3 regions of the Brumicola nitratireducens FR1064 genome follow, and region 2 is predicted to be linked to each of the others. Evidence: predicted binding sites of a transcription regulator. Region 2 holds the regulator's gene; each other region holds the start of a gene.
What was found. The regulator LexA, encoded in region 2, represses DNA repair genes until DNA is damaged. The targets are predictions, from matches to a motif close to TACTGTATNNNNATACAGTA.
Positions count from the first base shown of each region.

Region 1: the regulator LexA is predicted to act here: its motif matches at 8,268-8,287, upstream of GNIT_RS09275 (DNA recombination protein RmuC).
Region 3: the regulator LexA is predicted to act here: its motif matches at 4,615-4,634, upstream of imuA (translesion DNA synthesis-associated protein ImuA).

Region 1 is NC_016041.1:2,144,667-2,155,975, reverse strand. Features, by position in the region: gene GNIT_RS09310 (hypothetical protein) at 1-672, opposite strand, end outside; gene GNIT_RS09305 (sensor histidine kinase) at 708-1,430, opposite strand; gene cysB (HTH-type transcriptional regulator CysB) at 1,680-2,654, shown strand; gene GNIT_RS09295 (L-serine ammonia-lyase) at 2,718-4,091, opposite strand; gene GNIT_RS09290 (CoA pyrophosphatase) at 4,298-4,888, opposite strand; gene pabB (aminodeoxychorismate synthase component I) at 4,899-6,419, opposite strand; gene GNIT_RS09280 (fumarate hydratase) at 6,529-8,061, shown strand; gene GNIT_RS09275 (DNA recombination protein RmuC) at 8,292-9,935, shown strand; gene GNIT_RS09270 (hypothetical protein) at 9,962-11,032, opposite strand; gene GNIT_RS09265 (OsmC family protein) at 11,111-11,309, opposite strand, start outside.
Region 2 is NC_016041.1:3,991,248-4,002,556, forward strand. Features, by position in the region: gene ctaD (cytochrome c oxidase subunit I) at 1-440, opposite strand, end outside; gene coxB (cytochrome c oxidase subunit II) at 453-1,577, opposite strand; gene lexA (transcriptional repressor LexA) at 2,025-2,645, opposite strand; gene GNIT_RS16910 (S8 family serine peptidase) at 3,349-7,293, shown strand; gene plsB (glycerol-3-phosphate 1-O-acyltransferase PlsB) at 7,745-10,180, shown strand; gene ilvA (threonine ammonia-lyase, biosynthetic) at 10,193-11,309, opposite strand, start outside.
Region 3 is NC_016041.1:42,027-53,335, reverse strand. Features, by position in the region: gene GNIT_RS00210 (MBL fold metallo-hydrolase) at 1-877, shown strand, start outside; gene GNIT_RS00205 (DUF885 domain-containing protein) at 983-2,791, shown strand; gene GNIT_RS00200 (YdgA family protein) at 2,991-4,400, shown strand; gene imuA (translesion DNA synthesis-associated protein ImuA) at 4,659-5,351, shown strand; gene GNIT_RS00190 (Y-family DNA polymerase) at 5,367-6,854, shown strand; gene GNIT_RS00185 (error-prone DNA polymerase) at 6,820-9,978, shown strand; gene GNIT_RS00180 (winged helix-turn-helix domain-containing protein) at 9,962-11,309, opposite strand, start outside.

The DNA of each region.
Region 1 (11,309 bases), 1.8 Mb from region 2:
CATTGCAGTTTCTAAATTATTCAACATACTTTCGAATTCAGAGATCCGTGTCGTTGTATATTCGTCCTGTGGTTTGTGTGCTTTTAATGCAGCAACTGCTTTTTCAATATACTGTCTTGCGCTGCCTTGCATGTTACCGGTTATCGCGTCTGCGGTTCGCTTGTGTAAGGTTTCTATATTGACCCTTAGCTGCAGTCGTTCTAGGCTTTTGTCTTCCGCTGCGAATACTTTAGGTGTGATATTTCCTTTCCCGTGCTCAGAGCGCAAAATTACTCGTAATTTCTTAACTGCCTGAATGTATTTGATAATCACTTTGTCATTGGCTGGAAGCTTGAATGTACTGTGGTCTGGAGTCGGTTCAGCTAAATCAATGTTTTTTAAAAGCACTGAGGTGTCATTCAAACGCTGTTTTAAATCTGGGTTAGGGCTTTGCTGCAAACTTTGCTTCATTGAATTCTGAATTCTTCGCAAAATGATGGCAATGAGCTGTTGTGAAACAGGCATTTGCCCGGCAGCCGTGAGTGCGTTTTCGGTCTCGTCGATAATTGCTCTTTGACGACTAACTTCCTCTCGCTTCGCTGCTTCTTTGCGCTCTTTGTGCTGTTGAACAGCACTCGCAGATATGCCTGCGACGATAACGATGGCGATCAAAAGTATAACAATTGTGAACATTATAGGTTTCCGTTTAGGAGTCGGTTACTTATCCTTCAGGGCAATAGTACCTTAAATATACTTCCGCCTGTAACGCTATTATTACTCAGTTTGATACTTCCTTGTCGATTCTTGTTTTTATGTGTCTGTGCAATCATTCTTGCGAAGAATAAGCCTAAGCCTGTTCTTCCTTCGCTTACACACAACGATTCCATCGCAGCGTCTGACATATCTAGCATTCTTTGTGGATAGCCTGAACCATTGTCTTCAACAGTAATACAAAGATAGCCATCTTCCACAAGCGTTGAAATTTTAATTTCACTCGCACCGTACCGGATTGCATTAACCAATACGTCATTCATTAATAAAAATAACAAATCCTTATCAGTAAACCAAGATAATTCACTATCAACGTCCACGATACAGGTAATATTTTTTTGCTTTGTATAGGTTTTATTAGACTCAATTAATTCATATACCAAGTCTTCCATAAAGCATTCGTCAATATTTAAGGGCAGGGAATCGAGTTCCGCTCTGTAAAGTGAGAGTATTTGAACTAAGGTAGTGTTCATTCGATTTGCCTCATAGTGCAAATCGACGATTTGTTGTCTGCTTTCGTCCTGCGCTGGAGACAAAGACTTAGACAGGTCTTCTATTGTTTGCATCAGCAAACTTAATGAATTTTTCATATCATGCACAGCAACGGCCATCACTGAGGCAAAATCAATGCTCAGATTATCACTTTGTGTGGAATGGCTACATGGTTGATTATCTAGCATAGCTCACCTTATTTCAGTCCTGTTTGAGTTATCGGCCAATCGCGTGGATTCTATATCATTTATGGTTTATGACGGCATTTTAAAAGAATACGAGGGTATCAAACCGTCGTGATTCTCCATGCAAATCCTGCATCGGAAAACTAATTTACGAAATTCTTATGCAAATTAGTTTTAAATTGTCTATTATTTGGTTATAAAGTGAATAAAACAAAGATACTGAAACAGCAATATCAACCTTTAGGTTATTTAATGAAATTACAACAATTAAGATATATCGTCGAAGTCCTCAACAATAACCTGAATGTGTCAGCCACAGCTGAAACGCTTTTTACGTCACAACCCGGCATTAGCAAACAAGTTCGGATGCTCGAAGACGAGCTAGGCATCCAAATTTTCGGCAGAAGTGGTAAGCATCTTACTCATGTTACTGAAGCGGGCAAGGATGTGATTAACATATCCCGTGAAATTCTGGCGAAAGTAGAAAGTATCAAGGCGGTAGCCCGTGAGCACACTTTGCCAGACCAAGGTAAACTGAATATAGCAACCACGCACACGCAGGCGCGCTACGCCTTGCCCGACGTTATTAAGGGCTTCATGTCAAAGTATCCTAGAGTTTCTTTGCATATGCATCAGGGGACTCCTTCACAGATAAGTGATTTGGCTGCTAAAGGCGAGGCTGATTTTGCTATCGCAACGGAGTCTTTGCATTTATATAACGACCTCGTCATGTTGCCTTGCTATCACTGGAATCGTTCAGTAATTGTGAATAAAGAACATCCCCTTGCAAAGAAAACATCGATAACTATCCAAGACATCGCTAAATATCCTTTAGTTACTTATGTGTTTGGTTTCACCGGGCGTTCCGAGCTTGATCAGGCGTTCAATATTGCGGGCCTAGAACCTAAAATAGTATTCACTGCAACGGATGCCGATGTTATTAAAACATACGTTAGGTTAGGTGTGGGTATCGGTGTAATAGCCTCTATGGCGGTTAGCGATGACTTAGATTCTGACCTAGTAAAAATAGATGCCAGTCACTTATTTGACTACAGCACAACAAAAATTGGCTTTAGGAAAGGCTCTTTCCTGCGAAATTACATGTACGACTTTATCGAACGCTTTGCGCCTCACTTGACTAAAGACGTGGTAGAAAGAGCGATGATGCAAAAGAATAATGAAGAAGTTGAGAAGATGTTTAAAGGTTTAACGCTGCCAGTCAAATAAGCGCGGTGTTGAGTTCCGCGCTGTTATATTTAGCATCACTATGCAGTCAACGTTACTCAGCAATTAGCACTCTATAATGTTGACTGCCAAACCTCCGCGAGCAGTCTCTTTGTATTTTGTTTTCATATCGTTGCCGGTTTCCCACATCGTCTTGATAACTTTATCTAATGATACTTTGTGATTGCCGGTTCCTCTAAACGCCAGTCGAGAAGCGTTTATGGCTTTGATAGCGCCCATTGCGTTTCTTTCAATGCAAGGCACTTGAACTAGGCCGCCAACGGGATCGCAGGTTAATCCTAAATTATGCTCCATTCCAATCTCAGCGGCATTTTCAACTGCGATGACTGAACCACCCAATATCTCGGTCAATGCGGCAGCAGCCATTGAACAAGCAACGCCAACCTCGCCCTGACAACCCACCTCTGCGCCAGAAATTGATGCGTTTTTCTTATACAAAATACCAATGGCAGCAGCCGTTAATAAATAACGACAAGCTGTATCGTCATCGACAGGTCTTACGAATTTGTCAAAATAACATAATACGGCGGGAATGATCCCTGCTGCACCATTAGTTGGTGCGGTCACGACTCTTCCGCCTGCAGCATTTTCTTCATTAACTGCAAGTGCGAATAGATTTACCCAGTCCATTGCTTGCATTGGATCGTTATTGCTTTCATTTTTAAGCTTTCGATAAAGGCCATAAGCACGGCGATGCACTTTCAATCCGCCGGGCAGAATCCCCTCTGTATTGATACCGTTTTGAACGCACTCTTTCATTACTTCCCAAATGTAAACTAATCGCTCTCTGAGTATCTCTTCTGGTAGGATTGAAATTTCATTTCTAAGCATTAATGTGCTGATAGAAAAACCATTTTCATGACAAATTTGCATCAATTCAGTCGCGGTTGAAAATGGAAAGGGAGCATCGACCTGTTGTTCAGCAAATTTTTCGTCTTTTTGTGCCTGAAATTCAGACTCTTCAACGATAAAGCCACCGCCTATCGAATAATAAGTTTGCTTCAATATACATTCAGTTCCAGCATAGGCGAATAATGTCATGCCGTTAGAATGTAAGGGCAGTGTTTTTCTGCGATGGAATACAATAGCGCCATCTTTCGGGAATAGAATTTGATGTTCTTGATTCAGCATCAAAGCTTGTTCAGTTTCAACAAGCGTTAGCATGGCGTCAACTTTTTTGACCGGTACGTTTTCTGGTAAGTAGCCTAGTAAGCCCAGTATTACTGCTTTCCCGGTGCCATGACCTTTGCCAGTCTGCCCTAGCGAACCGTACAATTCTGTTTTTACAGCCGTTATTTGCTCAAACACTTCTGCTTTTTTTAATACATCACAAAATGCTGCTGCCGCTCTCATTGGCCCCACGGTATGGGAGCTTGATGGGCCAATGCCCACCTTGAACATGTCAAAAACACTGATCATTTTACATCGCTTAACTATTAATTTTATCCATGTTAAGTCTTGCATAGTTTTGATAATAAACAAATGAGATTTGCTAATCGCTTGCATTAGATTTGTTAATGCGATGTTATGGACTGTCGTCGAGCTTTTATAAACTGCGTTGAGTGATATGTACGGTATCAAAAACTAAAAGGGTGGCAAAACGATATCGAAGGTTTACAGTTTTACTAAGAGTAAAAGTCAAGATGCTTGCAAAGCAGGGCTGTCATGCCTGCTGTTGCCCCCCAAATGACATCGTTCTGATATTGTATAAAGTACACGGGAAAGCTTTGTTGTCGACGTTCTACGTGGTGAACAAAGTAATTTTGTCGGTTCATTAAGTGAGACAAAGGGACTTGAAATATACGGCTAACCTCGTTTTTATCTATCGTTAAGTCAACATCAAGGTCAACCGATTCATCTAAGATACCAATAACGGGCAAAACGGCGAAGCCACTAATTGTTTTATACTCTGGAAGTGTACCAAGGATCCTAACTTTGTCTGATTTTAAGCCAATTTCTTCTTCAGCTTCACGCAATGCCGTATGCACTAAGGATTCGTCTGAAACTTCATACTTTCCGCCGGGGAAACTTATTTGCCCAGCGTGATGGTTTAAATGGCTTGCTCGCTGCGTAAATAGTACGTGTAAATCATCAAATGGAGGCTGCAAACAGATGAGGACCGCTGCAGGTCTGGTTTTTACTGGAAACGGAAAATCGTGCGATGGACCTGCAGACCAGGGAAGATGAAACTTAGATAAAAAATGTTTTTCATTCATTGTTTTCTGTTCATTTAGTTGGTGTAGTGACTTCTCGTTGATGTCTTTCTTTTAACGCACTGGCCGACGGATTTTGTACAAGAGAGCCTTCAGCAAAAGAGCCTTTAGCTAGAGCAGTGTCGATCTGCATAGTTTCTTCAAGTACAGGCAGTATCTTTGCTACTTTATCCAAACTTTCCTGATATTCGCTGGCGATTTCTGAGTCTAATACGATACCGCCTCCTGCCCAACAATATAAACGATTATTTTCTGCTAATACAGTGCGAATACAAATACTGGTATCCATATCGTCACGCACACCAATATAGCCTATGCTACCGCAGTAAATACTGCGTTTATTCGGTTCAAGCTCTTGGATGATTTGCATTGCGCGATGCTTAGGCGCACCAGTGATAGAGCCCCCAGGAAAGGCGCCTTTGAGTAATTGAATGGGAGACGAGGATGCCTTTAACTTGCCCAAAATCGTGCTAACCATATGATGAACAGCAGGATAACTTTCTAATTTAAATAGCGCCGGAACAACCACAGAATGCGGCTCACAATGTTTGCTCAAGTCATTTCTAAGTAAATCAACAATCATGAGGTTTTCTGCTCTATCTTTCTCGGAATTCAGCAATTCTTCACTTAACTTCTTATCATCTTCATCATTAAGAGCACGCTTTCGTGTACCTTTAATTGGCTTGGTTTCTACTACTCCCGATTTTACTTGCAGGAAGCGTTCGGGAGAGACACTTAAAATACAGTTTTCTTCTAAACGAATAAATGACGAAAAAGGCGCTTTGTTAACGTCTCTGAGCAGACGATAAGCTTGCCATTCAGAACCTTGATAGCTGGCATCGAAGCGCTGTGCAAAGTTTATTTGATAGCAGTCACCAGAATGCAAGTAGTCATCAATTCGCTGCAGTTTTTTATGGTATTCAGACTCGGTTTGATTTGCTTGCCAATGACTCAACTGTTGGAAATCAGTCGTAGCTTTCGTTTTAGTTTTATCAGTTGTTAGATTCTTTAGGAGTTCAGCGCGTTCGTTATCAATATAACAACAAAAAACCTTGTTCGTTTTATTGTCAAAAATGAGGCTCTGATCATAAATGCCAACTGCCAAATCGGGAGATGAATATTCATCTGGAACAGTGTCTTGGATACCATCTAACTGAATATTTAAATCATAATTAAAGTATCCCAAAGCGCCACATAAAAAGGGGAGAGGGCTGGCATCTGTAACATTAACCATGGATTTGAACTTATTATGAACTTCTTCTAAACGTTCAAATGGGCTGCCGTTATTTGCGCTTAGCTCTGTTTCAATTAGCGTAGACCACTCCTCAGCGGCTGTTACTACCAATTGCTTATTCTTTACCACTAGCTTTGCAACGGGTGAATGCACGATAATGTCGTAACGACCATCGCTTAATTGATTATTGCAAGTATCGAGCAACATCGCCCAAGGCAAATGCTGGAAATTGGAGAATACTTGAACTGCAGAAATTCCTTCGAGTTCTAAACACTCTTCAATAAAAATGGGTAATGACAATATTAACCTCGTAAATAATCAGGTTTTTTTGGCGAAATAATCATGAGTTAGGTAGTATACTCGGCAAACTATCAAAACCATATCAATCTTTGAAAAAACAGGGGACATCATGACCGTCATTCGTCAACAAGACTTTATAGACAGTATTGAAGATGCGTTGCAATTTATTTCATATTATCACCCATTAGATTACGTCAAGGCCGTCGAAGCGGCCTACAATCGTGAGGAAAGTCAGGCGGCGAAAGACGCTATGGCACAGATACTAATCAACTCAAGAATGTCTGCAGAGGGCAAACGTCCTTTATGCCAAGACACTGGAATTGTGACTTGTTTTGTCAAACTCGGTATGGATATTAGCTGGGATAAGACAGACATGACTGTTCAGGAAATGGTCGACGAGGGAACGCGTCGTGCGTATTTAAATCCTGACAACCCCTTGAGAGCGTCAATCGTTTCAGACCCTGCCGGCAAACGCATCAATACAAAAGATAATACGCCTGCTGTTGTTCATATTGACACTGTGAAAGGCAATAAAATAGAAGTGATGATTGCGGCCAAAGGCGGTGGTTCAGAGAATAAATCAAAAATGGTTATGCTCAATCCTAGCGATGACATCGCAGACTGGGTTGTGAAGACGCTTCCCACAATGGGCGCCGGATGGTGTCCGCCGGGTATGTTAGGGATAGGTATCGGTGGCACGGCTGAAAAAGCGGCTGTTTTAGCCAAAGAAAGTTTGATGGACCCAGTCGATATTCAAGAATTAATGGAGCGCGGCGCGGTTACTACGGAAGAGAAACTACGTTTAGATATATTCAAAAAAGTGAACGACTTGGGTATTGGCGCTCAAGGTCTAGGTGGTCTAACAACTGTCGTTGACGTTAAAGTTATGTCAATGCCAACGCATGCAGCTTCAAAGCCTGTTGCGATGATCCCAAATTGTGCAGCAACTCGCCATGCACATTTCTATCTTGATGGATCAGGTCCTTCAGAACTACAGGCACCGAAGTTAGAAGACTGGCCAGAAGTAACTTGGGAAGTCAGTAAAGACACTCGTAGAGTCAATCTTAATGACATTACAAAAGCTGACATTCAAGACTGGAAAGTTGGCGAGACGGTATTACTGAGCGGTAAGATGCTTACCGGTCGTGATGCTGCCCACAAGCGAATTCAAACAATGCTCGACAATGGTGAAGGTTTGCCTGAAGGCGTTGATTTAACTAATCGATTTATTTATTACGTAGGCCCTGTTGATGCAGTCGGCAGTGAAGTTGTTGGTCCAGCGGGGCCGACAACAGCCACACGTATGGATAAATTTACTGACATGATGTTGGAGCAAACCGGCCTAATTGGCATGATTGGAAAAGCAGAACGTGGTCCAGCAACAGTCAAAAGTATAGCGAAACACAAAGCGGTATATTTAATGGCTGTCGGGGGCGCGGCTTATCTAGTTTCTAAAGCAATTAAAAAGTCACGCGTTGTTGCATTTGAAGATTTGGGAATGGAAGCCATTTATGAATTTGATGTTGTTGACATGCCCGTAACAGTTGCAGTGGATAGTTCCGGTGCTAACGCTCACGAAACTGGGCCTGCTATTTGGAAAGCAAAAATTGCTGACTTAGATGCGGCTTTAAGAGTTAAATAGGGTCTATACAAATTGACCATTTAGATACCCGCGCAAAAATGCGCTAGTAAAAGTAGGGCCCCGAAACTAACGGGGCCTTATTGCATGTGACATAATGAATTTATTCATTGTTATCATTTAGTTATTGGGCGAGGCTTTTGATAATATTCACACCAATGTGCCGAGGTCGCTGCACACGTTCGTTTTTTACACGATATACAGGTCGAAACTTTACAAGGATAAAGTAAACAATGCACCCCATGTTACAGCCGTTTATGAATATCGAAGTTGCTATAGCTACAGGTGCAGCAGCTTTTATTGCTATGCTGTTGGTTTGGTTGCTTATGCGGTCATATTCAAGGCGTGAACTTGACTCCATAAAGGCACAGCATCAGTCTGAATTAGTGCAGCAATCTGAAACGTACATTGGTGATCTAAACAAGCAAAAATCGATTTATGAATCGGAGATCCAAGATCTAAAGCAACAAATAGCATTAAATGACCAATCTTTTGGTCAATATGACGCTAAAATTGACGAACTTCAGGATACCTTGCAAAAGAATGAGCTTGTATATAAACAGCAGTTAGATACAGGTCGAAGCATAATATCCGAAAATCAGCGTGAAATTGGAGTGTTGAGTCAAAAAGCAGATGAGCTGCTACGCAAGCAGAGTGAAAATGAGGTTTTTTCAAAGAAGTTAGATGAAATAAATCACAAATACGCAAATTTGCAGGCAAGCTACCAGTCGCAGCAAGTTGGTTTTGAGCAGGAAAGAAAGAGTTTTGCAGAAAAATTGAATTTACTAGAGAACGCAGAAAGACAGCTTTCTATTCAATTCGAGAATTTAGCAAATAAAATATTCGAACAAAAATCAGAAAAGTTTACGAAAACGAGTGAAACCGGAATAACGCAGCTGATCGCTCCACTTAAAGAGCAGATCGAATCATTTAAGCGCCAAGTTTCAGATCAATACGTTAAAGAAGGTCAGGAAAGGGCATCCCTCAAAACTGAAATTTTAAGTTTGAAAGAATTGAATAAACAGATCACAGAGGAAGCCGCCGCGCTGACCAATGCATTGAAAGGCGATAACAAACAACAAGGAAATTGGGGAGAGCTTGTATTAGAGCGAATTTTGTCTGAGTCAGGATTACGTAATGGCCATGAATACGAAACTCAGAAATCGTTAAAAAATGTTCACGGTAAGCGCTATCAGCCCGATGTGGTGGTTCATTTGCCTAACGATAAAGATATTGTTATTGATTCGAAAGTGTCATTAATTGCCCACGAAAGATACGTTAACGCGAAAACTGACGAAGGTCGCCAGCGAGCCATTAAAGAACACGTTAATTCAATAAGTGGTCACATAAAAGGCCTGAGTAAGAAAGATTATCAAGACCTTACCGGCGTGAGAACGCTCGATTATGTTCTCATGTTTATTCCAATAGAATCAGCGTTTATCTCAGCTATTGAACATGCGCCAGACTTGATAAAAAGAGCGCTCGATAACCAGATTATGCTGGTTAGCCCAACGAATTTATTGGTTGCATTGCGCACAATTAATAATATTTGGCAGTATGAATATCAAAACCAAAATGCAAATAAAATAGCTGAGCAAGCACGAAAGATGTATGACAAATTTCACGGCTTTATTACCGATATGGAAAAAATCGGTCGCAATGTTGATGCCACAGCAAAAGCCTATGAGGCGGCGATGGGTAAATTATCCACGGGCCGTGGGAACTTAGTGAGGCAAGCAGAGCAGTTTAAAAAATTAGGGGTTTCACCAACAAAATCGATAGATATTGGTTTAGTAGACAGTAGTGCAGATGGCAATGATGATGAAGATTTTGATGTTGATACTTACGACGAAGAGGACACGTTAGCCGAAGAATAACTATGTTTATTCATAGTCGAGTCGGTTTAAAAAATAATATTTTCGATATTCAGATTTTTGCCTTGAGTGATATCGTTGTATTCATTTTGAGATAAATCAAAGCGATATAGTAGGGTATATATCGCTTGGTGCTGCAATTCATTTTGGTCTTGCTTAGCAATACTAAACAATATTTCCCGCAACGCTGCAGACCTATCCAATGTGCCAGCCTGTATCGAGTCCATAATAATTGACTGCATTTCGGTGTTTGATTCGTCATGAAATGCATCGAGCGCTAACTGCTCTCGCTGGGCGGTATTGCTGAAACGCAACAGTTGACTGAAGTAATACGGATTATCGGGGTTTGTACTATTATTGATAGCGGCTAGAAGACGCTCGCGAACCTGTTGATTTTCTACATTGCTCAACTCATACGGCATCAGCATATCCAAGGCCCTTAGCGTTTCTTCATCTTTCTCACTAAAAATCGCGATATCTTTTAGTGAGGAAGTAATGGATGGCGATTTTACTCCAGTTCTTGCTACTAACTCTAAAAAGTTGGTGGCGTTTTCAGGGCCTTCTTTAAGGAGTGCGTTTTCCATAACACGCTGCATTGCTGGCTTACTTAATTCTTGCGGCAAGCCCATTATAATTGACACCAGCATGTAACTTGCTTGAGAATCAATTGGAACCTGCTCAAAGTATTCCAAAAGTAAGGCAAGATCGGCACTAGATGAAATTAAAATATTACGAATATCATCTATTTTTTTACCGTATTCTTTGTAGTCTGAGTTTGAAGTAGAGTAAGTTAGAAAGTCGTTAAACAATGCAATGATATCGCCATTGTCGACAAGTAAAGGTTCTTCGCTAACAATGCTGCCCTCTGACTTGTCAGTTGGAGCAGGTGCTGAAGCTCGCTGTTCAGCATTACTTTTCTTTGTATTAAAAGCACTAGTCGTTGTAGTAAGCGAGCTGTCGGTTGTGTGCTGGTTGCGCTCCGTTTCGCTTGAATTTAACACGGAGGTTGTAGGCTGTGCATTGCTTCCAACTAAGTAACCTGCAACGAACGTCACACACAGAATGCATGCAGTTAAAATAGATTTTGTCATAAAATTCATATTAACTACCTAGTTTTCGTAATAAATATAGAGCTTATGTCATTCGTGCTATAAGAAAAAGACAAACAGTTAGAACGACTATTTCTCCTGAACCTCAAAACTGGTGGTGACGTTAACATTACCGGTTAACATCAGCATGACAGAGCAGTACTTTTCAGTGCTTAGCTGCACGGCTCGCGCGAGGTGTTTTTCATTTATATTGTTCCCTTGAACAACGAAATGGGCATGTATCTTAGTAAATTTGCGAGGCGCAGATTCAGCTCGCTCAGCATCTAAC
Region 2 (11,309 bases):
GGACCGCCGCCATCCATAAATAGAGACGAAAGCAAAATAAGGAAGGCAAATGGTAGGATCCAAAAACTCCAGTTATTCATTCGCGGTAGTGCCATATCAGGCGCGCCAATCATCATTGGAACGAGCCAGTTTGCCAAACCAGTAAAGGCGGGCATAACAGCACCAAATACCATAATAAGACCGTGTACTGTGGTCATTTGGTTAAAGAAATGTGGTTCTACGATTTGCAGACCTGGTTGAAACAGCTCCGCGCGAATGACCATTGCCATTGCGCCGCCTATTAAGAACATGATGAACGCGAACCAAAGATAAAGCGTGCCGATATCTTTATGGTTCGTGGTGAACAACCATCTTAAAATGCCTTTGGGTATGTGATGTTCGTGATGGGCATCGTGGCCATCATGCGAATCATGTGCTTCGTTTACGGTTTCTGTATTCATGTTGATGACCTTCTATTTACCGTTAATTATTGCGTTAACATCTTTAGCTTGCACCATGTCGCCCGTGTTATTACCCCAAGCATTTCGCTCATAAGTAACGACTGCGGCTATTTCAGACATAGATAACTGCTTACCAAACGCCGGCATGTTATTTTTACCGTTGATGATCATACTAATATGTAACGGAATATTTTGTTTTTCTAAGGCAACTTTACTGCCTTTCAACGCTGGGAACATAGGTGGCAAGCCACCACCGTTAGCTTGATGGCAAGCGATACAGGCAGTGTCATATATTTTCTTACCTTGCGTCATTAACTCTTCCATACTCATGTTCATGGAAAGCAGACGCTGCTCCTCTTCTTTCGCTCTCATCGCGGTTGATTCTTCTGCCTTCAGCCATGCTTCATATTCAGCGGGGTCTTTAGCAATAACAACGACAGGCATAAAGCCGTGGTCTTGTCCGCATAATTCTGCGCATTGGCCGCGGTAGATACCAGGCTCATTAACATTGGTCCATGCTTCATTGATGAAACCAGGGTTGGCGTCTTTTTTGATCGCGAAATCTGGAACCCACCAAGAATGGATAACGTCATCAGAAGTTATCAAGAAACGAACTTTCTTACCCGTTGGAATGACGAGAGGTCTATCTACTTCTAACAGATAGTTTTCGCCCTTGGTGAATTTGTTGTTTATTTGCTCTCTTTGAGTGGCAAGTAAGGAAAAGAATTCGACATCTGGATTGTCTTTGTATTTGTAGTGCCATTTCCACTGCGAGCCCGTCACTATTATAGTAACGTCAGCCTCACTAGTATCTTCCATAGCGATGAGAGTTGTGGCCGCTGGCCACGCCATCGCAATAAGAATGACAAAAGGAATAACCGTCCACAGTACTTCTACTTTCACGTTTTCATGAAAATTAGCTGGCTTAGCTCCGGTAGATTTACGGTGCATTACCATCGAATAAAACATCACACCAAATACGACGGCACCGATAACAACACATATCCAAAACATCAGCATGTGTAAGTCATACACTTCTAAGCTGATATCGCTTACACCTTGACGTAGGTTTAGGTCAGACCGTTCTGCAGCCGTTGAGGCTATTGCTGAATTACTAAACGCTAGTAACGCGCCAATAAGCAATGAAGTTACTCGATTCACTCTGATACTCCTTTCCAATCTTCTTCTTCAGGTTGTGAATTTTTACGCTCTGATGTGAAGATTCTGTTTAATTTGTTATTTTGATGTAAATCAATGCCTAATGATTAAACAAAGTACCTGCATAGTCTAGTGTTTTCTTGAAAATAGATTGAATATCTTGGTAATGATTAAAATTTGTACTGCGCTTTTTATGATCTTTTAGAAGCTCATATACGTTGGCGGCTACATTAGTCACATTGAAACAGTGCATTTTTGACGGGATTAGACAGCGGTAGTCGATATAACACTTCAGAACTTCAACATTAAATGAAATTGAGGTTTGCACTTTGAAACTGCTGTTTGAGGGGAAATACGACATAAAAAAGCCGCTCATGAAGCGGCTATTTTAAGTTTTTAATAAGCTACAAATAACTCTATCTGACGCTACATCCAATCTGAATTACGAATGACGCCAACGGCAATACCTTCAATGTTAAAAGGCTGTGAGGCTAAATCGACTTTAATAGGCGCGAACGCGTCGTTTTCTGCATGTAGTAAAACTTGGCTACCTCGTTTTTCAAAACGCTTCACCGTAACGTCTTCATCAACTCGAGCGACGACAACTTGGCCGTTATGAACATCAGTCGTGCGATGCACCGCCAAAATATCACCGTCCATAATCCCGATATCCTTCATACTCATGCCGTGAACTCTAAGCAAAAAATCAGCGTTTGGTTTGAATAGGTCGGGATCGATTTTATAATGACATTCTACATGCTCTGTTGCCAAAATCGGCTCACCTGCAGCTACTCGGCCGATCAGTGGTAAACCTTCGTCAGCCTCGTCATCTAATGCGCAATTCAGTTTAATACCACGCGATGTGCCAGGAATGATATCGATCACCCCTTTCTTTGCGAGGGCTTTCAAATGCTCCTCAGCGGCATTCGCCGACTTGAAACCTAAGTGACGCGCAATTTCAGCACGAGTGGGCGGCATGCCCGTATCAATCATTGTACTTTTAATAAGGTCGAGTACTTCTTGTTGCCTGGGAGTTAGTGGACGCATAAACAGCCTGTTTTTCTATACAGTTAGATGTAAGTATATACAGGAAAAGGCAAATGGCAACGATCAAATTGTGGGATCCGGTTTATTTTGCAAAAAATCCTGTTTGATTAAACCTCAGAATAGGAGGCATTCGTCAAAGTAGAATACAAGTTAACTTTTAAGACGCTCCTAAATCGGAGAAAAATCATTTCTTGTATATTAGCTGGCGCGTGATTGATGATTTATAAGATTAGCATCCGAGGCGCACTCAGATAACACAGGCTAATTAAAGGTTTTAGCTCATAATATAATCTTGATAAGTTCGCTTACTTTGAGCAATTTGAGGATATGGGAACGGCGAATTATTCTCCTTGCAGGTGGCACTGGATTTGCGTCAGTCAATGCTTTTTTCAGAATGTACCGTCACCAAATCTGCATGGCTTCATCGACTTATTCTGGAGAGTAAAACAGCAGCAGGATGGATACATAAAGCGGTTATTGAAAAATTTTAAGTCTTCGCCGCTATGATGCATATGTCGCTGGCATGTTCCAAAAGGTAAAAGTGACCCATTATGACTTCTCCGCGCTTGACTTGCCTAACGAGCAATGACTCGGTGATGAGTTTGAGTATTTATAACACAATATGAAATTGCATATTGGTGCTCGAAGTGAACTGAGATAAACTCAAAGATCTAAATCAAAGTAGTAATAACAAGGATGTTTTATGATTGTATTTTCACGCCCACTCCGTCGCGGCTTAATACTGACCGCATTGCTGCAATTTTGTTTTTCTTCGTTCGCAAACGCAGATAGTACAATTTCCGAAAAAACACTTCCGTCAGTTTCAGACGATACACTAACGGTGACAACGACACGATCTGATGGGTTGTCGACTGTAAAGTACTATCCGGCTGGACCACAGCGCTACATCGTAGAGTTAACATCACCAGGCTTAATCGAGCAACAGCAACTTCTAGCAGCAGAAAATCCGTCAGTAAACAGGCTGAACACAAGACTCTCTGCTGAACTTCGCAACTATCAAAGTGCGTTGCAGCAAGAACATCAAACACTTCTTAGCTATATTGGTACGATTAACCAAAAAATTCTCCCTACTTACCAATTTACTCACACGATAAACGCCATCGTTGTGGAAGCATCACCCAACGAGGTTGATAAGATCCGTTCGCTTCCTAATGTCAAAAGAGTGGTAGCCGACCAAGTGATGTCACGTCAACTAAGTGAAAGTGTTTCTCTAGTGCGAGCAAATGACGCTTGGTTGCGGCTTGATAATGCTGGAGCAACCCTTACTGGTAATGGAATAGTTGTAGCGGTGTTAGACACCGGTATTGATTATACCCACTCAGCATTGGGTGGCTGCTTTGGCGAAGGGTGTAAAGTCATAGCTGGATACGACTTCCACTATGACGATGACGACCCAATGGATATCGATGGTCATGGTACTCACGTAGCAGGTATTGTTGCAGGCAACAGCGAAAGCCTTCGTGGGGTTGCTCCTGATGCAAAATTACACGCTTACAAAGTCCTCGGTGATGAAGGTTTTGGATATACCTCGAACATTCTTGCTGGTATCGAAAGAGCCATCGACCCCGATCAAAATGCGGATACAGAAGATCGCGTTGATGTCATCAATATGAGTTTAGGTGGTAATGGCAATGCCGAAGGCCCATTAAGTCAAGCTGTTGATCGCGCTACGCAAGCCGGCATCGTGGTCGTTGTGTCAGCTGGTAACAATGGTAATTTCAATGACATTGCTAATCTATCTCCATCATCAGCACGAACTGCTATTACAGTAGCCTCCTCAACCAAATCAGATCAGCTCTCAAGTTTCAGCTCAAAGGGTGATAGCCAAGCAGATGCACCACTTAAACCAGAGCTATCAGCACCCGGCGATGATATTTTTTCTGCCTCGCCTGGAGAAAACATAATTTCTTTAAGTGGTACCAGTATGGCAGCGCCGCACGTTGCCGGAGCAGCAGCTATTCTGCTGCAACAATTCCCTGAACTAACTGCGGCAGAGGTTAAACAACGATTGATGGCATCTGCAAGAGATATTGGATTTTTGCCGCATGCTCAAGGCGCTGGTCGATTGGATATCATTGACGCATTGGATGTATCGTTAGCGTCAGCAGAGGGTATCGTTGATTTTGGAAATATTACGCAACAAACAGGCTCGTACCAATCGGATTTAAGTCTCACCCTGCATAATTTGTCTAATCAACCCGTTGTTCTTGCTGTAGACAGTGAGCAAACATTCCCAAATGGCGTACTGATTGAGGTTCCTGAAACGATCAGCATCGCCGCGAGAGCTAAGGTTTCCGTTCAGGTCTCGCTAATCATTGACGAAGTTGGTAGCCTCGACGCTTCAACGCTCGACAACCTTACGTTTGTTGACAGTCTTTTATTTGAATCTGGCGAATCACGATTACGCGTACCCGTAACTTTTCAAAAAGCCTTTGAAATTCAGTTTGAACACAATGCAAACAGCGATACTCAATTTAATATTTACGGTGAAAACAGTTTTTACCGCCGAGTCAGCGTGCGCGCAGGTGAAACGGCTATCGTCAAAATTCCGACCGGAGAAAAGACACTGTTAATCGATTATGGTTGGATAAGATTCAGCGATATTGGGATGCCCAACCCAGTTGAATCAGCAATGCTTATAGGACAAGCCTTAGAAAGATTCACAGTCAACGGCAACGATACCTACCGCGCTGATATTAGTCAGCTTCAGTTCGTTTTCGGTGTTGGCCAAGTGCTGGATGATAATGGCACGGAGCTCGCTCAAGACGACTATGAAAATCCCACCAGCGCCTTCGAACTTGCGTTCGATGATAGGCTTTTTTCAAGCAACACTGCGGGTGGAAATACCAACAAATACTATGCGTTCAATACGATACCGAGCGACACAACATTGCAAGTCGGCACTCTCGTAACCCGGTCGCTTGAAGGTGGTGGCGCTGCAATCTACAACCCATTTAAGCAATATCAAGGGGGTCTAACGGAAAGCGTTTTCATTAACTTAAACATGCAGCAGCGAGCAAACTACGAGCATTTCGCCTCCGAACCCCTTAAAACAAAAGTAGATCAACTGAAAATCACGTTACAAGGCCCAAATAGTGGCGGTTTCACGGATACAATTGATGATGTTGTATATGCTAAATTGTATATTCCAGACGAGGATGCACGACAAGGCAAAATTGAACTAAGTTTCCGCCAAAAAACCACTGAAGATCCTTATGAAGGCAAATTAGTTGCAAGCGCTGAGCTTTTTACAATCAATCAACAAGGGTTGTTTGAGCGTGATGGATTAAATCGACGCACGCTGCAAAGGGAAGCAACTGAATCGTTATATTTAGACGGTCAAGGAACATACTGGCATCATCCACTTTCGATTGAAAATAGTGTGTTAAAAAATCTATGGGATTGGAGTTGGGCTTGGAATTTTGATTTTCCGATGCTGCGTGACGCGGTTGGTAACACCTATGGTGATGGACTTGACTTAGAACTGGAATGGCTGTGTGATGGGCAATCAGTTGCTATTGAAAGGTACTTACGTACCAATGAATATCCTTTGCCCGAATCTTGCACAGCACCGGTGGGGAAACTAACCTTTCCGACGGTACTCAACAATCAAACACATCGGTCTACCCTGACTTTTGAGGTTGAAACATCAGGCTATCAAAAAATCGAGACTATTCGTGATCTCGGTATCATGATTGATAATACCCTGTTAGCTAAATCAGCGATAAACCAATTGCAAAGTTTACTAGCCATCGAGGTTAATTCAGAAATCATTGAAGATGTTGCTGCTGAAATACGTCTTGGCGATGACCCAAGCTGGTATCCGTTAGCAGTCGCCGACATATGGTATGGCGAATCCATTATCTTGTTCGATTTACCCATGCTATTTGGTGAGCACATTGCGTCGCTGCGTATTACAACTCAATCGGGCACAGTACAAACATTGGATCACTTTACGACCTTAGGCAGCGAAGCTGGCGGCGGCAATGACGTTGATGGTGATGGCATTGCCAATGAACAAGATGATGATAACGATAACGATGGGTTTATTGATAACAGTGACGCATTTCCGCTTAACCCTGCTGAGTGGTTAGACACTGATGCGGATGGTTTAGGTAATAATGCTGATAATGACGATGACAACGACGGTGTCGCTGATGGGGATGATGCCTTTCCTCTGGATGCTGCGGAGTCTGTCGATACCGACAATGACGGCATTGGCAATAACAGCGACACTGATGATGATAATGATGGCGTAGCTGATAATAACGATGCATTTCCTCTTGATCCAACTGAGTCATTAGACACAGATAGTGATGGTATCGGCAATAATGCTGACAGTGATGACGATAACGACGGCACTGCTGATGTGAATGACGCATTCCCTCTCGATAGTACCGAGCAAGTGGATACTGACGGTGATGGGATCGGTAATAATGCTGATAGCGATGACGACAATGATGGTGTTCCAGATAACAGTGATGCGTTCCCTCTCGATCCTTCACGCTCTACTCCGACAGCTACGCAACAAGGATCTAACGGCGGTGGCGGTGGCGGTAGCCTTTCACCGTACATGTTGCTTTTAATCTGTTTAGCATGGAGAAGGCGCGCTCAAAAATCGCGATAACTCAATGTTGATTTCTGAAGTATCTAGTGGGTGGCGTTTTCGTCACCCGCAGCACACAAGCATTAGTTGACTTGTTACTCGGCCAACGCAGTCTGACAGTAATCGATGATGAGCATTGAATTACTGAGCCGATAGATTGTAATCTTAGACTTAATATAGGCTTACTACAGTTGATCTATCGTTGGATACAACTCACTCGCCATTGTCTGATCAAGGATTGGCTTAAAAGTTACTTTGTATGCAGCTTTGAAGAGTGATCCTATTTCTGAAAAAACTTAATCAAACCGAGGTGTTTGCAAAATAAACCTAGTCCCAAAAATTAACAATTGTTTAAAAACTATCCTATGAACAACAGATACTTATGACGATCAACCCGTAATAAAAGGAATTGCAGCATTGTTGAATTCTCATGTTATTATTGCGTGGTATTGGTTCATATCAGGAAGACTACATGAGTAGCGTGCGCGCGTTTGTTCGTAAAATAGTGACTTCGCCAATCCGTTGGCTTATCTCAGTAAACAGTGTCCCAGCGAATATCGAAGCTGAATTAGGCATAGATAAAAAGAAGCCAATCATGTACCTCCTGCAAACCGAGTCGATTACTGATTTACTTGCTCTGCAAAAATCAACTGCAGGTTTAGGTTTGCCTGACCCAACGTCTCCCATCGAGTTCTTAAATAGCGAGCATAAGCGCTGTTACTTTCTAAGTCGTCCTCAAAGTCTCCTGTCTAGAAAAGTAAAGAAGACCACGATTGAAGATGTTTTCACCAATATGTTCCATCTGCATCGGGAGAATCCTGAACTCGATCTTCAAGTGGTTCCTGTGTTTATTTCCTGGGGCAGAGCAGCCAGTAAAAAGTCCACTGGATTTGCACAATTATTGGCAGACAGAGCCTCACCAAGTTGGTTGAGGAAGCTATTTATTGTGTTGTTTTTAGGACGAGACAACGTGGTCAGTTACAGTAAAGCGGTATCAACCAAACAAATGGGACAGCTACATGGTTCAAACCAACAGATATCCCATAAATTAGTTCGTGTAGCAAGGACTCACTTTCAGCGTAAGCGCCAAGCACTAAGCGGCCCAACACTCCTTGAGCGCTCAACCTTATACAATTCCTTATTAGGCTCCGAGTCAGTTAAGCAAGCTATGCTTGAAGATATGCGCCAGAAAAACATCAGTTCGCAAGAGGCCAAAAAATTAGCAATTGAGTACATTGATGAAATTGCAGCGGACTATAGAGTAGGCCTAATACGCATAGGCGAACGCATATTGGGGCGCATTTGGAATAAGATCTATAACGGCATCCATGTCGGCCATGCATATCGGGTGCGTGAACTTGCCCAAAATGGCCATGAAATTATTTACGTTCCCTGTCATCGTTCACACATGGACTATTTGTTGCTCACCTATGTAATTCATCACGAGGGACTAGTCACTCCGCACATAGCAGCCGGTATCAATTTAAATTTTTGGCCCGTAGGGAAGATATTTAGACGCTGCGGCGCATTTTTCTTACGCCGCAGTTTTGCGGGCAATAAGCTTTACACGGCTACTTTCAGAGAGTACTTAGAGCTTCTTTTTAATAAAGGGTACTCAGTGAAGTATTATCCAGAGGGCGGGCGATCGAGAACAGGCCGTCTGCTGCCGCCGAAGACAGGTATGCTAGCAATGACGCTGCAAGCTGCCCTCAAGGGCATAAACAGACCCGTCTCAATCGTGCCAGTATATATAGGCTATGAGCACGTGATGGAAGTGAAGAGCTACCAAAAAGAGCTCAAAGGGAAGACCAAGAAAAAAGAATCACCCACGCAAATATTTTCGGCCATTCGAAAACTCAAAAACTATGGCCATGGGTTTGTTAATTTCGGTGAACCACTACAAATTAATCAATTTTTAGATAAGCACGTTGAAAACTGGCGTGAAACAACGCCAGACGACCCAGATAAAAAGCCGACGTGGTTAACACCTGCAGTTAATACGCTGGCCGATACCATAATGACGCGCATCAATCGTGCCGCGGCTTTGAACGGTACTGCGCTGGTTGCATTGTGTTTATTGTCGTCTAAAACGCAAATCATGAGTAGATCTGAATTGACCACAGCACTAAAAGACTATTTGCTGCTCTTATCTAAAGTCCCCTTTAGCAGCGACTTCACCCTTCCAGAAGTTGAAGTCGAGGAACTGATTACAAACACACTAGCGCTGAATCGATTCGAGCAGTCAGAAGACGAATACGGCAAAATGATCGCGACAAAAGACAACAATGCAGTGCTGCTAACTTATTACCGCAACAATATTTTGCATGTTTTTGCTTTGCCTAGTTTAATTATGGCGGTGGTGTTCAGCGCTAGGAAAACAGACAAAGCCGCTGTTTTGGATATGGTTAGCAAGCTTTATCCCTTGTTAAAGCGTGAGTTTTTTATGCATTATTCATTAGAGCAAGCCCTTGAACACGCCGAAGCACTCATTGTACAAATGACAGAGCAAGGCTTGTTGATGAAAACTGGCGATGAGTTAACTTCTCCTTCGGCAAGCGATGACACCTTCCACTCTGCGTGGCTATTAAGTCGTGCGATGCAAGAAACCTGGCAGCGCTATGCGGTAGTGCTGCGAGTATTGGAAAAAGAAAAAACGGTTGCTCGCTCAAACTTAGAGAAACAAAGTTGCGTTATTGCTGAACGCCTTTCAACACTGTTTGGCATGAGCTCACCTGAGTTTTACGATAAAAATGTTTTAGGCTCTTTCGTGTATGCATTGCGTGAAAATAACTTACTGAAAAATCTCGATAGCGGTAGTTTAGAGTTTTCAGAAGACAGTTTGGTGCTCAAAAAAGCGATTATGGAATTAGTTTGGCCAGAAATAGCGCAGCATTTAGATAAGATTTAAACGTTGGGCAGATTACTTCTGCCCAGATAAAAACAATCTATATGCGGGGTTATCTTGGTGTTCATGCACATCAAAACCAAGTTCGCTAACATGTGAATCAAACAATTCGCGCTTATCGTCATCAATGTCAAAACCAGCTAACACCAGCCCTTCCGCCGCCCCATGGTTACGATAGTGGAACAAGGTAATATTCCACTGCTCACCCAACTTAGTTAAAAAGTGCATTAACGCACCTGGGTATTCAGGGAAGGCGAATGAGAATATATGTTCATTAATATATTCTTGCGGTTTACCTCCAACCATGTGCCGAACGTGCAGTTTTGCTAGTTCATTATCTGACATGTCAAAACATTCATAGCCATTCTTATTGAGTCGCTTTAAGAGTGCCTGCAGTTCCGCTAGCCCGCGCTTCAATTTAACCCCAACAAAAATATGGGCTTCATCACTTTTTGCATAGCGATAGTTAAATTCCGTAATTGTTATACCACCTAACATCTCACAAAAGGCCTTAAATGAGCCTTTTGCTTCGGGTATTTTCACCGCGAAAACTGCTTCTTTCTGTTCACCTAATTCACAACGCTCAGACACATAACGTAGTGTATGAAAGTTAATATTAGCACCACATAAGATGCCACCAATGACAGCGCCCTGCAGCTTGTATTGCTTTGTGTACTTACGAATAGCGGCTACTGATAACGCCCCTGCTGGTTCTGCAATAACACGTGTGTCGTCAAAGATATCTTTAATTGCAGCACAAATTTCGTCGTTAGTTACCGTGATCACGTCATCTAAGTATTCTTGGCATATTCTAAAGGTCTCACTGCCGATGGTTTTAACGGCAACGCCATCTGCGAAAATGCCGACGGTTGGCAAGGTCACTGGCACACCTTTTTCTATTGCAGCGGTCAAGCACGCCGACTCTACTGACTCAACACCAATAATCTTAATGTCAGGACGTATTTGTTTCATGTAAATAGCGATACCTGCGGCCAAACCACCGCCCCCAACAGCAACAAACAGATATTCCAGATTAGGGTTTTGTTCAAGCATTTCTTTCGCTATGGTGCCTTGGCCCGCGATAACGTCGGGGTGATCAAAAGGCGGTATCATTGAATAGCCGTGCTCAGCA
Region 3 (11,309 bases), 190 kb from region 2:
TCAAGCTGTCGATGTAGAGAGACTCCACGCAAAAAGTAATATGCCGCCTGAAAGTGATCAGCCTTTAGTCACTTGGTTAGGTCACTCTATGTTTTTAGTGCAACATAATAAACTCACTTTATTGACCGATCCTATATTCAGTGACCGTGCTTCACCGCTGTCATTCGCTGGCCCAAAACGCTATGTAAAACATGCGATGGATTATGCTGAACTTCCAGACATAGATATTGTGGTTATTAGTCACAATCACTACGACCACTTAGATAACGAGACGATTGAGCAGCTAGCCGCGCGTTCCGCCTCGCAAGAATCACCTATTCGATTCTATGTTCCTTTAGGCTTAAAAGCGCACTTAAGCAATGAAGGCGTTAACCCAAACGAAGTAACAGAGATGGATTGGTGGAGTAAAGCGCTTGTTAAAAACGCATTTTCGACGGCTGAAATTCAGGCTCTTCCCAGCCAGCATTGGTCAGCGCGGGGGCTATCTGACAGGTTACAAACATTATGGGCAAGTTGGTCAATTAACTTTGGTGACTTTACTGTTTGGTTTGCAGGCGACACTGGCTACAACGATATTCAGTTTAAGCAAATTGGTGATACTTTAGGCAAAGTAGACTTAGCGCTAATTCCGATTGGTGGCTATGCACCAAGATGGTTTATGCAGAAGTACCACATAAATCCTAATGAAGCAGTAAAGATTCATGAAGACGTTAATGCTATGAAGTCGATTGGAATGCACTGGGGAACTTTTCCTTTAACGGCAGAAGAACCAGGTGAACCCGTCAAGGTATTAGCCCAAGAAAAATTAGCGAAAGGGATGAGCGAGGGCAGTTTCATTTCACTGTCTATTGGTGAAAGTATCGTCATCGAGCAGTGACATAGGTACTTGCTGAGTATGGATTAACGACACGGGTTGTGCACTAAAGCATCAATTTGAGAGAGTCTTTTAGGCTTAAAAATAACTAAAAAACAAGAGTGTTTTATGAAAAAGCGATTTTATTCGATTGCATTGGCGGTATCTGTAGCATTGGCTGTTGGCGCTTGTGGTTCAACAACGCCGCCAACAGTAGAGCAAGCATCAACTAAAACTGAAATGCTACAAAACCAAGCTTCGGCTCAATTAATCAAGCTGCTGGACGATATTTGGCAATACGAATTATCAACCTCACCCGGTATGGCAAAGTCGAGAGGACAAAAACCCAAAAGAGCACTTAGTGACATCAGTATAGCAGCGCTAAATAGCGAAGCCATGCAGTACCAAACTTTCTTAACAGCCTTAGAGGAAGTAGATACCGCACAGTTAACTGATTCTGAAAATATCACCTTGCTCATGCAAAAATATCGTATTCAAAATTACGTCGATATGCACAAATTTAAAGAGTATCGAGTACCAATTACATCAGAATATGGTTTTCATAGTGGCTTAGGCCGTCAAGCTAGCAATACCAGTATTAAAAATGCGGAACAACTTAAAGATTACATGATGCTGCTAAGCGAAATGCCCGATCATTTTTCGCAACAAATAGCTTACATGCAAGAAGGTATGCAAGTAGGCCAGGTTCAACCCAAAGTTGTACTTAGAGGATATGAAGAGTCGGTGCTCGCCTTTATTGCGCAAACACCTGACGAAAGTCCGTTTTATCAGGCTTTTGAAAAGATGCCTGAGGAGTTAAAAACAGCTCAAAACATGCAGGCTGCAGAGGCCGCAATTGCTAAAGTTAGTGAGAGCTATCAGCAATTTTACGACTTTCTAACAAATGACTATATTCCAATGGCTAAGCAGGATATTTCGGTAAAAACGTGGCCAGCGGGTGAAGCTTTTTATCAAAACCGAATTAAGTATTACACCACTACCGATATGACCGCTGAGGAAATCCATCAGCTTGGTTTGTCGGAGGTGGCACGGATCCGTGCAGAAATGCAGACCATTGTTGATGAATTAGAGTTTGACGGCAATATTAATCAGTTCATTGAGTTTTTACGCACTGACCCGCGCTTTTATGCACAAACACCTGAAGATTTACTCATAACGGCGTCGTACATCGCTAAGAAAATGGACGCGCAATTGCCCAAGCTATTTAAAAAACTACCACGGACGCCATATGGTGTAGCACCTGTGCCTGAAAGCATCGCGCCTAAGTACACGACTGGACGATACGTATCACCAAGCAGTGACGACCAACCAGGTTACTATTGGGTAAACACCTATGCGCTCGACAAACGTCCGCTATATGCGCTGCCCGCTTTAACCCTGCATGAAGCAGTTCCTGGTCATCATTTACAAATATCCTTAGCTGCAGAAATGACCGAATTGCCGGAAGTTAGGCGCTCAACCTATATTTCAGCCTTTGGAGAAGGCTGGGGTTTATATTCAGAATACTTAGGGTTAGAGGTAGGTATTTATACTGATCCGTATGATAATTTTGGTCGCTTAAGCTATGAAATGTGGCGCGCCTGTCGCCTAGTCGTAGACACAGGTATGCATATGTTTGGCTGGAGTCGCGATAAAGCCCTGAATTATATGCTAGAAAACACCGCGCTTTCCGAGCACAACGTGCGTACAGAAATTGACCGATATATTTCGTGGCCGGCACAAGCCCTGTCATACAAAATTGGCGAAATCAAAATTAAACAACTGCGTGCAGAGGCGGAAGAGCGTTTAGGTGACAAGTTTGATGTACGTGAATTTCATGACGCAGTATTAGCGCATGGCTCAGTTCCTTTGTTTGTGCTTGAGCAAAATATTCAACGTTTTATCGAGCAAAAAAGCACACCCGTTAAAGGTAACTAAAATCATACCTAAGATGGGGTAAACCAACTTTCATCGTAGGTAAAATGGTCGCAAAGCCTCTGCTAGTCAGGTAAGCTATGCGCCAAATTTAATCATGTCGATGGGTGATATTTAAGGTATTGAGCTAAGTAAGGTTGAACTTTGTTTAACCCAGTTCATTGTTTTACACCCTCTTCAGTATTCCTAACAAGGATGTAATATGAAAAAAATTATAATTTCAGTAGCTGCAATTGCTGTTGTTGGGCTCGTTGCTCCAAAGTTTACTGGCGCTGGCATCAATGAAGGCTTAGACAACTTCATTGCTAACGTAAATACAGCTCCTGGCTACACAGCGACTATTGAGAGTCGTGAAACAAGCTGGTTCTCAAGTGCTGCCGTTGTTAAGGTTGGAATAGACCCCGCTATGTTTGCTGACTTAGATTTAGCCCCTTCTGACATGCAAAATTTCGAAGAGTTGTCGGCAAATATCAATGTAACAGCGCAACATGGGCCGTTTCTTACACTTAACGGTTTAGGCCTAGGTTTATCTGCTTGGAAAGCTGAAGTTGACGAGTCTGTATTGCGTGAATACCTAAGCTATGCTGATGATGAACGGTTTTATAGCGTAGCAGGTCAAGTTAGTTTATTTGGTGGTCTTAGCTTTGAAGATACAATGCCAAAATTCACGGTCATTGCGCAGGATGGCGGCGACGAAGCGATTACTGTTAGCGGTTGGAACGGTAAAGGTACAGCATCTTCTAGCGGTGCAACTTATGCTGGTGCTACCGATTTAGTCACCGTGAGTGCTGATGGCGTTACTTTTGAAATGAAATCGATGAGTCTCAAATCATCAATCGAAGGCGATTGGACCGCAGCAATGAAAGGTGATTTCTACAACTCCACTAGTCAATTTGGGATTACTTCAATTAGTCTTGATATGCCAATGCTAGATACAAAAGCAAGCCTCGACAAACTGATTGTTGATGTAAAAACAGAGAAAAGTGAAGACGGTAAGTTAATGGATATGGATATAAACTATGCCGTTGAATCTATTGAAGCACCTACGTTTTCTGGTCGTGATTTGATCGTTAAATCTGAAATCAACAATTTAGAAAGGGCTTTTTTCAAAGCATATCAAGAGGCATCAGCTAATCCTGCACAAATGGAACAGGCAATGGCTGACATAATTGAAACTAAGTTGTTACCTCAATTACAGGCTTCGCCGGAATTTAACCTTACAGAAATGTCGGGTAAAGTTGCGGACGGTAACTTTTCAGGCAAAATAATGACAAAAGTCACCGGTGTTAACAGTTTGCCAGAGCCACTCGAAGATCCTGCTTTTTGGGCTTCAAAGACCGTTGTGGATTCAAAGTTAACACTGGATAAAGCAATGGCACTTTGGGTTGGCGAACAGGTTGTGATTAGCCAAATTCAAGCAGATCCAAACGCTGCTGGCATGACGAATGAAGAAATTAAAGCCATCGCTGCCGAGCAAGTCGAAGGTATGATTGGTATGTTTGCACAACAAGGCATGATCACAGTGAATGCTGATGGCGAATATGAAATGACCTTCACTATGCAAGACGGCCAAGCAATGCTGAATGGTAAGCCTATGCCACTTCCTTTCTAAGAGAAGAGAAAAGAAGCAAGAAACCAAAGGGCAAAAAAATAAAGGGGGCAGTGTTAATTAATTTTCCAAGCAAATTAATTAACACTGCCCCCTTTATTTTTTTGCCCTTTTTTCATTTTTTAAATCACTATAAAAATCATATCGTTAAATTTCAGACTCGGGCATCACGCGCTGCTAGCAAAACATTTTGTTGATCATCAAACATAAATATTTATACTGTATGCATATACAGATAAGCTAATTATGATTAGGTTGACTATGAAATCTCTTCTACATGATTTACAGAAAAAACAACTTGTGTGGACTGCAGCGGATCTCGACCAACATAAGGAACGTGTTGCTACAGGTTATAAACAGCTTGATGAAGCCCTTAATGGTGGCTTTCCACAGTCCGGTCTCATACACATCACTTCAACAATGGGGTGTGGTGAACTGCGTTTGGTTATCCCTGCAATAGTTAGCAGGCAGCACGAAAATCGTTTATATGCTTTTATTGCACCACCACACTTACTCAATGCTGAATTTTTAATAGCAGAAGGTATTCAACTTGAGCAGGTACTACTTATTCAAGCTGAGACACCTGAACAAGCACTTTGGAGCGCCGAACAATGTGCAAAAAGTGGCGCTTGCAGTGCCGTTTTTATTTGGCAGCCCGCGCTTCAACAAATACAGGCTAAAAAATTAGAACTGGCGGCTTTAAAAGGCGATTGCTTGAGTTTTTTCTTCGCTGATGCAAAACAACAAGCTGACAATCTACCCGTCAGCCTATCGCTGTCCATCCAGCGCCAAAGTAGTAAAGTAACGATTTGTGTCAATAAGCAAAAAGTAGGTTGGCCGATACCTGCTTTCAGCGTCAAAGTACCTTTTAAAGCCAAACTTGGTTCACCTATGCGCTATCGCTCAAAACCGAAGCTTTCTCACAATGTCGTTGCCTTTAACGCTAACAATTAAGTAAACAGAACAACGATGCAATTTGATACCTCTTCATTGTGGATATATTTATATCTGCCTAATTTACAGCTCAATATTCAGCAAGCGCATGCCGAACAGCTCAGCGCTGCCAATAAGCAAGCTAAAACTCAAGAGACAGCAGCTCAAATTGTTTATCATCCAAAATTGAACCAAGTATTACAATTAAATGCGCAAGCTCAAAAACTAGGTATAAAGAAAGGAATGGGGTTAGCTAGCGCCAGTATTATATGCAGCCACTTAGTGGTGAGTGAGTATAAAGAAACAATAGCAGTACAAGCGCTACAGGAGCTCGCTAATCAACTTTACCTCGTTACCTCTGACATTGTTATTGATGAGCCCTCTGGTTTGTTTTTACGCGCGCAAAATATGCTGCGCTTATACGGAAATTTAACGCAGTACTGGCAAGTTATTCAGGAGGTTATCAATAAACAAGGTTACGATGTTTATTACGCTAGCGCTTATTCAGTGAATGTCGCCAAGCTCATTGCTAAGCATGAACAACGCTATATGGGTGATGACAAAAAACAAATTCAGCAGCAGTTGCAGCAGTGCTCGTTGTTACTTACCGATATTGATAAAAAGGATATCGAAAAACTACAGCGTATTGGCATTAAAAATATTGCCGACCTATTCGACCAACCTCTGTCAGCGTTCGCCAGTAGAGTGTCTAAATTTAGTTTACAAATTATGTCAGAGCTGCGTGGCGAATCGGCGGCAAAATTACGTTTCTATCAGCCGCCACAGCGCTACGAACACTACCTTGAGCTGCTATATGATGTTGAGCTTACAGCTAGGCTATTGCCTGTTATTCGAAAATGTCTAGATGCATTAGAGGCTTATCTATTGGTGCGTAATGGTCTAGCGCTAAGTATTCATATCACATTATTTCAACGCGAACATGAACCCATTACTCAAGTGATCAATAGTGCTTTGCCTATTTATAAAAGCGCACATTGGTTGGATATTATTGCGCTGCGCTTTGAGCATCTAGCGTTAAGCTCAGGGGTTTATGGAATTACTATTCGATGCGAAAAAATAGAGCAAGCCGACGGTTGTGAAAGTGATTTTTTTAGTGAAAAGTCGACGCACGTTGCCGCTATGACACTGCTATCACGTTTAAAAGCCAAACTAGGTGAACAACAAGTGAAGCTGATGCAATATCACGATGATTATCGTCCTGAATGTTGTACTCAGTTGTCAGCTAAAGCTGTTGATAATGAGGCTCATAAAGCTATCCATACAACCCGCAATAGCGCTACAAAACCGCATTTTTTGGATCGTCCCGGCTTTTTACTCAGAGCCCCTATCCCACTTAATGCAAAGGTCAGCATTATTGATGGCCCTGAACGTATCGCTTCAGGTTGGTGGGACAATCATGAAGTTCAGCGTGATTATTTTCTAGCCGAAAGTCACCAAGGCCAGCAAATGTGGATATTTAGAACTTTAGATGAAAACTGGTTTGTACATGGCTACTTTATCTAAATCGAATCGGCACGTTGGCTTTGCTGAACTAGTTTGCCAAACCAATTTTTCATTTTTACATGGGGCGTCACACCCTCAGGAAATGGTGCGCCAAGCTTATTTTTTGCAGTACAAAGCAATCGCTATTACCGATGAATGTTCGATGGCGGGTATTGTGCGGGCCTATGCTGAAATATCTCAGCATCACTTGCCAATTAAAATGATCGTTGGCAGTAAATTTATTTTCAACGACAATACTATTGTACTGCTGTGCCCTAACAAAGCAGCTTATAGTGAGTGTTGCCGGATCATCACTAATGCACGACGACGCGCAAATAAAGGCGAATACGAACTGAGCGAATGGGATTTGAAATCCATTAAACATTGCTTATGTATTTGGCTTCCCAGTGGCGATGAAACCAGAGATCACGATTGGGCACGCTGGCTAACTAAACATTATGTAGGGCGGGTATGGCTTGGCATTAAACGCTGGTTAACCGCTAATGAGTATCAATACATTAGCCATTGCGAAACACTCGCCGAGCAATTTCACTTTGAGATTATCGCCACCTCTTGCGCACTCATGCACGATCCAAATCGGCAAGCTTTACAACACTGTCAACACGCTATTCGCGAGGGTAAATTAATTAAAGAGTTAGGTCGTGACGCGCTCTCTAATCAAGAAGCTTGCCTGCGTCCTCTGAATAAACTGGCTAATTTATATCCTCAAGAATGGCTCGAAAATTCGGTATCGGTTGCCAAGCTATGCACTTTCGATTTATCTGAACTGTCCTATCAATACCCTGCAGAGATACTGCCAGCCAAATATACACCATCGGAGTATTTACGCGTATTAGTTGAACAAGGTATTCAAAAACGCTTTTTAAACGGCGTTAGTGAAAGCATTCGCGCTACCATAGAAAAAGAACTAAAACTCATTCACGAACAAGCCTATGAGTATTTTTTCTTAACCATCTATGATGTGGTTCAATTTGCTAAGGCAAAAAATATTCTTTATCAAGGACGGGGGTCGGCAGCTAATTCTATTGTGTGTTATTGCTTAGAAATTACGGCTGTAGATCCGCGCCAAATTAGCGTGCTGTTCGAGCGCTTTATTTCTAAAGAGCGAAATGAGCCGCCCGATATTGATGTCGATTTTGAACACGAGCGGCGTGAAGAAATCATTCAATATATCTATTCGAAATACGGTCGCGAGCGCACGGCCATTGCAGCAACCGTTGTATGCTATCGCTTTAAAAGTGCGTTGCGTGAAGTAGGTAAGGTCATAGGCGTGAATGCTACCGACCTTGATTATTTCATCAAGAACGTTAATCGTCGTGATCGGGATCTAAGCTGGCAGTCTCAATTGACCGAACTGGGTATCGACCCTGATTCACAAAACGGCAAACACTTTATTCACCTAGTAGAACAGCTCATCGGTTTTCCAAGGCATTTGTCGCAGCACGTCGGTGGCTTTGTCATTTCAGCAGGACCGCTTTATGAAATGGTGCCGATTGAAAACGCATCGATGCAGGATCGTACCGTCATTCAATGGGACAAAGATGATTTAGAAACCCTCAAATTATTAAAAGTAGATGTGCTAGCTTTAGGTATGCTAACCGCTATCCGCAAAAGCTTTGATTTAATAAAGCAGCATTATCAGCACGACTACACTATTCCCTTTATTACCGCCCTGCCTGATGACCCTCAGGTGTTTAAACAAATTCAGAAGGCAGATACCGTCGGTGTTTTTCAAATTGAATCGCGCGCACAAATGAGTATGTTGCCGCGCTTAAAACCCAAAAAATATTATGATTTAGTAGTACAAATAGCCATTGTTCGCCCTGGCCCTATTCAAGGCGACATGGTGCATCCTTATTTGTTACGTCGAGATGGAAAAGAACAAGTTGAATATCCCTCGCCGGAAGTCCAAAGCGTGCTCGAACGCACAATGGGCGTACCTATTTTTCAAGAGCAAGTTATTCAGTTAGCCATGGTTGCTGCCGGATTTACTGGCGGTGAAGCCGATGGGCTAAGAAGAGCTATGGCCAGTTGGAAAAAGAATGGCGACCTATATAAATTTAAACAGAAGCTAACCGACGGCATGACTCAAAGAGGATATAGTCACGACTATGCTATGCGCCTTTTTGAGCAAATTTGTGGTTTTGGCGAATATGGATTTCCAGAGTCACACTCAGCCTCATTTGCTGTACTTGCTTACGTATCAGCTTGGTTAAAGCATTATTATCCCGAAGCCTTTTATGTTGGCTTACTTAATAGTTTGCCTATGGGGTTTTACTCGCCTTCGCAAATTATTCAGGATGCCAAGCAGCATCAGGTGAAAATACTTGGGTTTTGCGTGAATAAGTCAGGCTATGACCACAGCTTACAGCGTTTAATAGCAAACGCAGCTGTTAACGATGAACCTGTAAGTACGAGCAAATTATCTATTCGAATGGGCTTGCGCTTAATTAAAGGACTAAAATCAGACTCAGTGAATACGGTCATCAAGTATCGACCTGTAGGAGGTTATAAAAGCATTGATCAAATACGTCAATTAGGATTGCCATCGTCCTGTTTGCAAGCTTTAGCGAGTGCGAATGCTTTTTCGAGTATGGCGGATAATCGCTATCAAGCACGTTGGGAGTTAATGGACTCCGTAATGGAATTACCGTTATTTTCCCAACATACTTCTGCTAACGATAATTACGCGAAACAACCTTCGTTATTTGACAATTTAGTTGAGGACTACGCCAGCACGGGCCTTTCCATCGATTTACATCCTATTGCTTTGCTCAGTCAAGCAAACTTGCTTCCCAAATTTTACTTAGCAAATACACTGAGAGATGTACCGCATCAAACTTTAGTAAGCGTGATTGGTGTAGTTACCGGCAAGCAGAGTCCAGGTACAGCCGCAGGAGTTACTTTTATTACCTTAGAAGACCATACCGGAAATATTAATGTTGTCGTCTGGCAGTCATCTGCGAGAGAACAAAAGAAGGTTTATATGAACGCTAAAATACTGCAAATAAAAGGTATTTTGGAAAGAGGTGACGGTGATGTTGTGCATATTATTGCAGGCAGGCTTATTGACCAAACTCATCTGCTTTCAAAATTAGATACTAAATCTAGGGAGTTTCGGTAACCACCTGATTAATTTGGCGCGTTGTAAGAGTAAGTCCGTCTACTTTCAACAGATTACTTTGCGATAAAGACGACTCGACCAACAGCATTTTTTGCATATCTGGATGAATATCAAATTGCGCTAGTACCGCCTGCAAACCTAAGTTACGACTTTCACGCTTACCTGTTTCCAGCGCAACCTGATGTAGGAGATAAATACCGTCACTACTACTGACAAAATACAAAGCATTATTTATAAGTTTGAAGCCGCTGCTATTCACCGAATCAAGCTGGGCAAATGAGATATTTTCAGCAAGCATATCTGGCGAAAAGAACGGTAAGTTAGAAATGCGCCCAAGTTGTGTAGACTCTGTGCTAACTTGCTTGTGCAGGTAAGCATTAAACTGCTCATCAACCAGCAGCCACTGTGTATCATTTAGTGGCTTAATAAATAACAAATCTTTTGCCAATAATGTTGCACTGTTAGAAACGAAATCATGAGCATATATCACTGAACTACCGTTTTCGATTTGTTGGTATGACAACACATCGTCGGTTAGCCACACTGGATTCGTCTTAATGCTTGTCCCAGAACTCAAGAATGAAAGCGTTCGCATGCTTAAGTTGAGTACAAATATTCTGCCATCAAGTTCGCCAGCAAACTGCTTTTCATTGGGACTTAGCACAAAAGATTTAATGTCACTGGTTTTTGGAAGCTCATAAATAGTTTCAAGCCCATTACCGTCGATGTATTTTTTTATCGCCAATTCATTTTCCGATAATGATAAAAAGTAGATACCATTTCCTTCATCAAAATAAGTCGGGAAACGATCACTTGACGTTAACGAAAACTGATTTGCACTAATGTACGCTGACTCATTAAAGATAAATGGGCGCTCTACAATGTTCGTTAACTCTGCTTCTTTTTCTTTGACCACAAAACAATATTCATCGCATTGGCTGACCACTTCACTTGCGTTAAAAGGAAGACCAGACCATCGGTATAAACGTTGTTTTGCGATATTGAGATTTAGCAGTTCACCTGATTGCGTAGAAAAGGTAATTGATGTGCTATCGGGGGCCCAAACTATGCTATTGGATTGCACCGGCACGCGCTTTACGAATTTAACTTCTTTAGACTCTACTGCTTGAATATGAATATCAGCATGATTATCGTTTCGAATTAATACCGCTAAAAATTTACCATCAATTGACTCTTTAGCATCAACAACACTAGCGCCTAAGGGAACCGGCAACAAAAGCACCCGCGATTGTTTTGACTCGATGTTGTAGTGTATTAGCCCAAAATTTGCTGATTGAATCGGGCCATTTAAGGTTTGGTCTCCTGAACTG